2 linked regions of the Mucilaginibacter gracilis genome follow. The protein of the gene in region 2 interacts with the protein of the main gene of each other region in a pairwise test. Links are inferred from orthologs where the notes say so. Each region holds a gene or a part of one and is shown on either strand. Other genes may lie near its edges.

Region 1 (5,215 bases), 2.6 Mb from region 2 along the record:
ATTGGCTTAGGGTTAAGTTACCCGTTGGTAAAGAGTATGCACACGTGCGTGGTTTAGTTGATACTCATAAACTGCACACCATTTGCGAAAGCGGCAATTGCCCCAACATGGGCGAATGCTGGGGAGCAGGCACTGCTACATTTATGATATTGGGTAACATATGCACCCGCTCATGCTCGTTTTGCGCGGTGGCAACAGGCAGGCCACTTGCCGTTGATATGGACGAACCTAACCGCGTTGCCAACTCGGTTAAATTGATGCAGGTTAAACACTGCGTAATTACATCGGTAGATAGGGACGATTTAAAGGACGGCGGCTCTACAATTTGGGCCGAAACCATTAATGCCATCCGGCGAGAAAGCCCGCAAACTACTTTAGAAACTTTGATACCCGATTTTAGAGGTGTTTGGGATAACCTTGACCGCGTTTTGGCCGTTAGGCCCGAAGTAGTATCGCACAACCTCGAAACTGTGCGCCGTTTAACTAAAGAGGTACGTATACAAGCCAAATACGACAGAAGTTTGGAGTGCCTGAGCCGCATATCGGCCACAGGTTTACGAACCAAATCGGGCATAATGCTTGGCCTTGGCGAATATGAAGAAGATGTGATACAGGCTATGGAAGATTTACTTGCCGCCGGTGTGCATATTTTAACACTTGGCCAGTATTTGCAACCAACCAAGAGCCATCACCCTGTAGTGGATTGGATAACACCCGAGAAGTTTACTTTTTACAAACAAATAGGTTTGGAGATGGGTTTTAAATATGTAGAAAGCGGCCCGCTGGTGCGCTCATCATACCATGCCGAAAAACATTTATTTGATTTATAACAAATCCTTCTTACTTTCATATCGTTTTGACTAAGAAGCGTAAAATATCCCTAACAGAAGAAGATCTTGTTGTTGCCCTGGGCAATCGCGATAAGATTGCTATTGAGGCACTGTACGACATGTATTCGTCCTCACTGCTTGGGGTTATATCCCGCATTGTAGTTGACACAGCCGTTGCCGAAGATGTTTTACAAGAAACATTCATTAAAATTTGGAACTCTTTTCAAAGTTATAGCGCCGAAAAAGGACGTTTATTTACATGGATGGTTAACATAGCGCGCAATTTATCAATAGATAAGGTTCGCTCTAAAGATTTTAAAAATCAAAGCAAAAACCAAGAGCTTGAAATTAACGTAACTTTTATAGACGAACAAAGAAACACAGTTTACAAACCCGAACTGCTTGGTGTTAAAGAATTAGTTGAAAAACTAAAGCCCGAGCAAAAGTTAATTTTGGATCTGGTTTATTTTAAAGGCTATACCCATACTGAAGCATCCGAAGAATTAGGCGTGCCGCTGGGTACCGTTAAAACACGTTTACGAATGGCTATTATACAGTTACGCACATATTTTAATTAAAAGTGGAAGACATTAAAGCATATATTGAATCCGGCATATTGGAACTTTACGTTTTAGGCGACTTGAGCCCAAACGAGAAGTTGCAGGTGGAAGAGATGGCTAAGATGCACCCTGAAATTAGTGCCGAACTAAATGACATACAAACAGCGTTAGAGGCATACGCAGCCGAAAACGCCATTGAACCACCCGCACAACTGCGCGACAGGGTTTTAAATAGCCTATTAACCAATTTTGCCGACGATAGGAATTTCAACACCAAACCGTTTGTAGAGCGCGACGAAATTGAGGAAGATTACGCAGAAACCGAAGACAACATTAGAGCCTTACCTACCGCACGGCCTAACAGCTTTTATAAATATGCTTTTGCAGCATCATTAGCGGCACTTATTATTAGCCTGATTGCTTTGTACAATACAAGTAACCGGTTAAGCCAATCGGAAGGGCAAATTGCCTTGTTGCAGAGCCGAAACCAGAGTTTTGCCAACCGTGTTAATTATCTTGATAACGAAATTGACGTTTTTCGCGATTCATCGGTAAAAATAATTAGGTTGCAAGGCACGCCAAAAGCTCCGGCATCAAAACTCACATTGGCGTGGAACCCCAAAAAAAAGCAAGTGATGATAGATATGAAAGATATGGAGCTTGCCCAAAACGATAAAGATCATCAATACCAGCTTTGGGCCATAGTTAATAACAAACCTGTAGATTTAGGTGTTTTCGATGCCAAGCCCGACACCGTAACCAAGTACATGCTACAAATGAAACCCGTAGCCAATGCAACTGTATTTGCAGTAACTCTCGAAAAACGCGGTGGTGTACCAAGCCCAACTATGGATCAAATGGTGCTGGCTGCCAAAATATAGCATTACGGTACCAGCCACTGGCCCTTCCAACTATCATCAGTAAATTTAAATTGAGCCCTGCGGTGCCCTGTAGGTTTTAAGCTTAGCCATTCAATAAAATTTACACAGGTTATTATTACTGCATAATTGTGGTATCCTGTAACAGTATAAACATCATTACCGGCCAAATATTCAAGCCCGTTTGATGCGTTAGCAATACCTGTAGACGGAGCCGGAATGGCCATATACGATTTGCGACCGGCCTTTGATACATTCTCCCAGTGATATAGCGCTATGTCATCGTTATGGTGAACAACTGCCTGGCCGGATAGCCTGATCTGTATTTTTTCGGCAGCATCATAAAACAGCCAGCTTAACTGCGGATGCTCGGCTATATCAGCCATCTTTGCCGACCGTTTATCGGTATAAAATATCACCTGCTTTTTATCGGGGTCAATGGCCCGTAATACCACAGTTCGCAAATTAATACCGTTGGTGCCTAAGGTACCAACAGTACCGGTATGCAAAGCATTATCGGCCATAATACTGCCATATAATAGCTTTGCCCAACATTGCGTAAAAGCCTCACTTAAAGTATCTTCCAAAACAGTCTAAATTAATGTGCAATAATTTCTATAAAACCTGTAACTATTGTATACTTCGGTACGTCTTATATACAAATCTGCTTAGTTAAAGCAAACGCAAAACCCGGCAGATTATTAAAACGAAGATTACTTTATTTAATCTTCTATCCAAACTTGAGTAATTCGTTCTTTATAAGGTCAGTTAATAGATGAAGCGGTTGCATACTACAACCGCTTTTTTTATGCCCTCATTTTTGCCAGCGTTGCAGGTATATGTTTGGCAACCTGCCCGGCCAATACCACCGAAAGCTGATTTGACAATTCGTCGCCTGCTTTGCCATGTATGTAGGCACCAATAATGCAAGCCTCCCGGGCTGCATAACCCTGGGCCAGTAACGATGTGATAACGCCTGTAAGCACATCGCCCATTCCTCCGCTTGCCATAGCCGGGTTTCCAGTTGGGTTAAAATAAATCTTTCCTTCTGGTGTACCAATAATGGTATACCTGTTTTTTAGCAGAATACAAATATTGTATTGTTTAGCCTTGCTGATAACGGTTTCAATACGTTGCCACCAGCTTGTGTGTTGGCCAAACAGGCGGTCAAACTCCTTCATATGTGGTGTTATCACACTCCCAGCGGGTATATTTAACAACAAATCCTTGTTATCGGCTATCATATTGAGTGCGTCGGCATCAATAACCACAGGGCGTTTATATTCTTTAAAAACTGCTCTTAATAATTCTATACTGCTTGCATCGGTACCCAAACCGGGGCCAATGGCAATAGTATTGTATTTTTCCCATTTAATATCGGGCAAGTCGTTTCTAATTATTGCCATTATTTCGGGCATAGAGGTATTTAAAGCCACCAAGCCACTCTGCGGAATGCAGACGGTTGTTAAGCCCGCACCTGTATGCGCACATGCCGATGAACAAAGTAAGGCTGCACCCATGGTTTGCGGCTGGCCTGCTATAATTAGGGCGTGGCCATAAGTGCCTTTATGGCTAAACGGCTTGCGCGGCTTTAGCATCTGCCGCACGTCCGACTCCTCAATCAATTGGTAAGGGCTGTTAAGCGATGCTATAAATGGTTTATCCAAACCAATATCCACCACCTTAAAATCATCCATAAATGGCGCCGACTCGGGCAATAAAAAATTAATTTTAGCTTGCTGAAAAGTTATAACCTGCCTGGCCTTTAGCACCAGTAAATTGCCTGGTATTTGGCCATCGGTATAAAAACCGGTAGGTACATCAACAGCAACAACGGTTGTATGTAAATTATTAAGATATTCAACCAATTTTGCATAATCTCCGCTAAGGGGCCTGTTTAACCCGCTTCCTAACAAGGCATCAATAATAATTTCCGAGTCATCAAAAGGTATTTCATCGTCAGCATTAATCACAAAAAAATCAATACCAACACTTTTCAGCTGCACAAAATTATGTTCGAATTCTGGCGTTGATTTTTGCGAGAACCGGGCAATTTTTACGCTTACGTTGGTATAAAAGTTATTTTTAAGTAAACGCGCTATGGCCAAACCATCGCCACCGTTATTGCCTGTGCCGCAATAAACCGTAATATTTTTTGCCTTATCGGGATAATCACATGTAAAAGCTACCACAAAGGCTTCGGAAGCACGCTCCATTAACGCTATCGAAGTAATAGGCTCGTGTGCTATTGTGTAATTATCAACCTGGCTAATTTGGGCGGCGGTGAGTAAAGGTATCATATCATTTATAAGCTAAAGCAGTTGCGTTTTGTTTTGCGATAACATATAATCTTATTGTATTTAAAGACGGATTTTTGCGATATGCTACTTACTTTTTTTAAGCTTCGTTGTCAAATCCATTTCCTTTTTCAGGAACATGCCCGTAAAACTATCCTTAACCTTACATAAGCCTTCGGGAGTACCTTCAAACAGTATTTTACCACCGCCCGAGCCTCCTTCGGGTCCTAAATCTATCACGTGGTCGGCTACTTTAATAACATCGAGGTTGTGCTCAATAACCAAAACGGTATTGCCCTTATCAACCAATAGGTTAATTACGCCCAGCAGCACGTTAATATCTTCAAAATGCAAACCGGTAGTTGGTTCGTCTAAAATATAAAACGTATTGCCTGTATCTTTTTTTGATAATTCGGTAGCCAGTTTAACCCGCTGGGCCTCGCCGCCGGATAACGTGGTTGACGATTGCCCCAGTGTGATATACCCCAAACCAACATCCTGCAAGGTTTGTATTTTGCGGTGTATAGAGGGGATATGCTCAAAAAACGGACAAGCATCCTCAATGCTCATATCCAGCACATCGCTTATTGATTTGCCTCGATAACGCACTTCCAGCGTTTCGCGGTTGTAGCGGCGGCCATTACATTCTT
Region 2 (5,563 bases):
GTACTATTATCAGTTTCCGTTTATGCAAAATGTAGCACTGATGTTTGGCGGCGGCTACCGCGGGCAAGACGATTATAATATGTCATTCCAAAACAGTTACACTTATATAACAGTGGGCGTGGCAGCCGGGGTATCATTTGGGTTTCACCATCAATAACCTAACGGTGCAGCAAAAAAAATAGCGATGAGTAAAACTCAACGCTATTTTTATATTTCTAAAAAAATTGATTATTTGTTAGTTGCCCAACTCGCTCATAAACTTAATGCGCATTAGCTGCATTTCTTCGCGGGTATATTCGTTGGGGCCAAGCTCAACCAATGCATCATCTATGGAGTCGATCTCGCTCGATTTAAAGTAATCAAATACCTCTTCCTGCCTGTCTTCATCAATCATCTCGTCAATATAGTAATTGAGGTTTAACTTGGTGCCCGAGTTCACTATCGATTCCACTTCGCGAATAATATCTTCGTAACTGATACCCTTTGAATTGGCAATATCTTCGAGCGATAAGTGGCGGTCGATATTTTGGATAATGTAAACCTTTAATGCCGATTTATTGGCCGCACTTTTAATCACCATATCAATAGGGCGGTCTATATCGTGCTCCTCAACATATTTTTTAATGAGATCGATAAAAGGAGCGCCAAATTTTAAGGCTTTGCCTGCGCCAACGCCCGATATTTGCTTCAACTCTTCGATGTTGATTGGGTAATGCGTACACATTTCCTCTAACGATGGGTCCTGAAAGATAACGAAAGGCGGTAAACCCTTTTGTTTAGCAATTTTTTTACGCTGGTCTTTCAACATCTGCAAAAGCACGGTATCCAGTGCGCCGGTTCCGCTTTTCGGCCCGTCTTCACCATCATCGTCGTCTGTAGAACCCATTGGCCTGTTCAATACATAACGTAACGAATGCGGGTTATCAATAAAAGCATTGCCCGATTTGGTTAAACGCAGTAAGCCATATTGATCTATATCTTTAGATACAAAATTATTAAGCAAAGCCTGGCGCATTAATGAGTTCCAAAGGTTTTCGCCTTCTTCTTTTCCCGAACCAAATTCTTCTATCAGGTGGTGCTCGTAATTGTGTATCTGCGGGTTATCAACTCCCATTAAAACGCTGATGATGTGATGGTCGTCAAACTTTTCGCCCAATTTTTTCATCAGGCTTAAAGCCTTGTGCAAAGGTGCTTCGGCATCAAAATGTTGTTTGGTTGCGCTGCAGTTATCGCACATGCAATTACAGCCGGCCTCGTTAAAGTTTTCGCCAAAATAATGGAGTATCTGCTTACGGCGGCACACGGCCGATTCGGCATAATCAATAACTTCCTTTAATATCTGTGTACCTATTTCCCTTTCGGCCACAGGCTTATCTTTCATAAACTTTTGCAGCTTGTCAATATCTTTTTCGCTGTAAAAAGCAAGGCAAACGCCCTCGCCGCCATCGCGTCCGGCCCTACCGGTTTCCTGGTAATAGCCCTCCATGCTTTTAGGCACATCGTGGTGTATTACGTAACGAACATCGGGCTTATCAATACCCATACCAAAGGCAATAGTTGCCACAATAACGTCAACATCCTCCATCAAAAACCTATCCTGGGTATCGGCGCGCACCTTGGCATCCAGGCCGGCATGGTAAGGTAATGCTTTAACGCCGTTTAACGATAGTGCTTCGGCAACCTCTTCTACTTTTTTGCGGCTCAGGCAATAAATAATACCCGATTTTCCCTGGTGCTGCTTAACAAACCGTACTATCTCTTTTAAAACCTGGCGCTTGGCCCTAACCTCATAAAAAAGGTTACCCCGGTTAAACGACGATTTGTAAATGGTTGCATTATTCATTTGCAGGTTTTTTTGAATGTCCTGCTGCACTTTGGGTGTTGCTGTAGCTGTTAAAGCTATAATTGGTATATTATCGCCAATGTTACTAATTACCTGACGGATTTTGCGGTACTCGGGCCTAAAATCATGCCCCCACTCGGATATACAATGCGCTTCGTCTACAGCCACAAACGACACCTGATTTAAACGCAAAAAATCAATGTTCTCTTGCTTGGTTAGCGATTCGGGAGCAACATAGAGGAGTTTGGTTTTGCCCGAAAGAACATCCTCCTTAACCTTGGTTATTTCGGACTTGGTTAAAGACGAATTTAAAAAATGTGCAATGCTGTCTGATCCTCCAAAGGCCCTGAGCTGGTCTACCTGGTTTTTCATTAAAGCAATAAGGGGCGAAATAACAATGGCCATCCCGTCGGTCATTAATGCTGGTAATTGGTAACACATGGACTTACCACCGCCCGTTGGCATGATAACAAAAGTATCGTTGCCAGATAATATGTTGGTTATTATAGCTTCTTGCTCTCCCTTGAAGTTGTCGAATCCAAAAAAATTCTGAAGATTATCGAACAGTGACTTCTTCGTTTCAATCATTATGATAAAATTATGCGAGATATGTAAAAAAAATTAAAGATCAAAATAACAAAAAAATTTAAAGAAATGACACTTAAAGTTTACTTTTTTAAACAGATATGATATTGAAAGTATAATGTACGAATAAGTTTTATATAATGTTCCCTTTTTTTTAAAATATTTTTAGCATTAGTTCTCCGTAGTTTCAAAAATATTATTCAATTTCACCCACGCAAGTACCATTCAAAAATTGCATAACAAATATGAATAGTAACAATTACGCCATTATTATGGCCGGAGGTATAGGAAGCCGTTTTTGGCCAATCAGCAGAACCTCACACCCCAAACAATTTATTGACATATTGGGCACAGGTAAAACATTGATACAACAAACGTATGATCGCTTTTTAAAAGTATGCCCAAAGGAAAATATTTACGTTGTTACCAACGAAATATATACCGACCTGGTTAAAACACAATTGCCGGATATGGCCGACGGGCAGATATTGACAGAACCTGTAATGCGCAACACCGCACCCTGCGTAGCATACGGCTGTTTTAAAATTGAAAGCCTTAACCCCGATGCCGCAATTGTAATTGCCCCATCGGACCATTTAATTTTAGATGAGCAGGGTTTTGTAAATACAATTGAAAAATCGTTGGCAACAGCAAGCACGCATGGTTGTTTGGTAACTTTAGGTATCAAACCATCAAGGCCGGATACCGGATACGGCTATATACAGTATACTGATAAAATTATTGACGGCGATTTCCATAAAGTAAAAACCTTTACCGAGAAGCCAACGATAGAAATAGCTAAAACATTTATACAAAGCGGCGACTTTTTATGGAATGCCGGGATATTTATATGGTCGGCTAAGGCGATACTGGAATCGTTTAAAAAATATTTGCCCGAGATAAACGACATTTTTGCTGATGCCAAATCGGTTTATAACACAACCGACGAGAAACCTTACATTCACAATGCCTACCAGCAGTGTACCAATATATCGATAGATTACGGTATTATGGAAAAGGCCGACAATGTATATGTACTCCCGTCGGAATTTGGCTGGAGCGATTTAGGAACCTGGGCATCTATTTACCAACTTGCCGAAAAAGATTATGTAGGCAATGCCGTTATCCCTGCCGAAAAGGTTATCATGTACGATTCATCAAATTGTATGGTTAATGTACCTGCCGATAAACTGGTTATACTAAAAGGCCTGCATGATTTTATAGTAGTAGAATCAAACAATACTCTATTGATTTGCCCACGCGAAGACGAACAAAACGTTAAAAAAGTAGTAGCCGACGTAAAGCAAAAGTTTGGAACGAAGTATATTTAAAGAAGACTCAAGAGGCAAGAATCAAGACTCAAGACAAAAATGACCTTTAGTAAAATAAAACAGGCAAGAATCCAGATATTGTTTTAATCATCTTGATTCTTGCCTCTTGATTCTTGATTCTCTCTTTAACCCCTCCTCTGCCTGATGGCTTCGTATAAAATAACGCCGGTTGATACCGATACGTTGAGGGATTCTATCTGGCCGTACATAGGTATTTTGGCCAGATGATCGGCCATGCGGATAATTTCGTTGCTTACGCCGTCGTCTTCCCCTCCCATTATAATGGCTGTGGGTGCGGTGTAATCGGGCGCATAAATATAATCCTGGGTTTTTTCGGTGCAGCAAACTATTTGCAGGCCCGATGCCTGTAAAAACCTGGCGGTTTGCAGCAAACTGCTCTCGCGGCAAACCGGAATGTTGTATAACGCCCCTGCGGATGTTTTAATGGTATCTGGATTAATTTGTGCCGTACCTTTTGACGGAACTACGATGGCATGCACACCGGCACATTCGGCAGTGCGGGCAATGGCACCTACGTTGCGCACATCGGTAACGCCATCTAAAATAAGTATCAAGGGCACCTCTCCCCTTTCAAACACCATAGGGATGATGTCTTCAATTTTTTGGTAGGTAATTGGCGATATAACAGCGATAACCCCCTGGTGATTTTTAAGTGTTATCCGGTTTAGTTTTTCTACAGGTACCTGCTGCGATTCTATCTTGTATTCGGTTAATAAGGTTCTGAGTTCGTAAATTAATTCGCCGCCAAGGCCACGCTGAATAAAGAGCGATTCGATATCCTTTCCCGATTTTATAGCCTCTATAACGGCCCGGATACCAAACACCATCTGGTTGTATTCGCGCTTGGGCTCCCTGTTGTTAAAACTCATAATTTACTGCTGTATAAGTCAGCAAAATTAGCATATTAATTGGTTTCGGGGTAGTTATACTTAAACTTAGCATTGGTTTTTTAAAAGTAATTAACATTATGTAGGGTTATTAACATTAAGGTTAAATGCTTAATAATGAATGGTGCTTTTATTTTTATCAACACTTAATTAACAACGGCTGTTAATTACAATCAACACTAAAAATATATTTTTTTTCATTATCCACATTTTCCATTTTTATAAAAATTAGCATTGTTAGCAACATTGCAGCCGTTGCCAAACCTTTTTGTATATTTTTGTACAAATGATTTTTGAGAACGAGAACCAGGCAGGCAAACCCAATTTTACAGGTGAAAGACGCAGCAGATTTAGCAGTACGGTACAAAATGGAGTAGGAAAATTACCCCCGCAAGCAACTGATTTAGAGGAGGCTGTACTGGGTGCACTGATGCTGGAAAAGGATGCCCTATCATCGGTTATTGATATACTAAAACCCGAGGTTTTTTACCGGGATAGCCACCAAAAAATATTTCAGGCTATACGCGTTTTGTTCGAAAAAACGTCGCCGGTTGATATTTTAACCGTTACCGCCCAACTGCGTTTGCAGGGCGAACTTGAAATGATAGGCGGTGCCTATTACATTACCGAATTAACTAACCGCGTTGCTTCGGCGGCAAATATTGAGTATCACTCGCGTATTATAATTCAGAAGTATTTGCAGCGCGAACTCATCAGGATATCAACCGATGTTATTAATAGCGCCTACGAGGATACTACCGACGTTTTGGATTTGCTTGACAAGGCCGAAAAAGGTTTGTTTGATATAGCCCAAAATAACCTTCGCCGCGATTCGCGCAAAATGGATGATATTTTGCACGAAACGCTAAAAGAAATTGAAGCTTTAAAGGATAAAA

What was found.
Region 1: the proteins of rlmB (region 2) and BDD43_RS28250 interact in binary tests that used the Escherichia coli proteins (3 or more experiments, as listed by UniProt). The link is inferred for Mucilaginibacter gracilis from one-to-one orthologs.

Annotation. Positions count from the first base shown.
Region 1 is NZ_RBKU01000001.1:6,323,198-6,328,412, forward strand. The notes cover bases 2,322-5,171. They hold BDD43_RS28250 (NAD(P)H-hydrate dehydratase), read right to left. Parts: upstream 4,569-5,171; coding sequence 3,075-4,568; downstream 2,322-3,074. Other genes in these bases: BDD43_RS28245 (pyridoxamine 5'-phosphate oxidase family protein), read right to left, coding at 2,322-2,855; uvrA (excinuclease ABC subunit UvrA), read right to left, coding at 4,653-5,171. Outside these bases: lipA (lipoyl synthase), read left to right, coding at 1-830; BDD43_RS28235 (RNA polymerase sigma factor), read left to right, coding at 857-1,408; BDD43_RS28240 (anti-sigma factor), read left to right, coding at 1,411-2,271; more of BDD43_RS28245, read right to left, coding at 2,274-2,321; more of uvrA, read right to left, coding at 5,172-5,215. UniProt on the Escherichia coli protein: Bifunctional enzyme that catalyzes the epimerization of the S- and R-forms of NAD(P)HX and the dehydration of the S-form of NAD(P)HX at the expense of ADP, which is converted to AMP.
Region 2 is NZ_RBKU01000001.1:3,706,695-3,712,257, reverse strand. The notes cover bases 2,768-5,563. They hold rlmB (23S rRNA (guanosine(2251)-2'-O)-methyltransferase RlmB), read right to left. Parts: upstream 4,650-5,563; coding sequence 3,885-4,649; downstream 2,768-3,884. Other genes in these bases: dnaB (replicative DNA helicase), read left to right, coding at 4,954-5,563; BDD43_RS16275 (mannose-1-phosphate guanylyltransferase), read left to right, coding at 2,768-3,759. Outside these bases: BDD43_RS16285 (hypothetical protein), read left to right, coding at 1-157; DNA helicase RecQ, read right to left, coding at 236-2,428; more of BDD43_RS16275, read left to right, coding at 2,674-2,767. UniProt on the Escherichia coli protein: Specifically methylates the ribose of guanosine 2251 in 23S rRNA.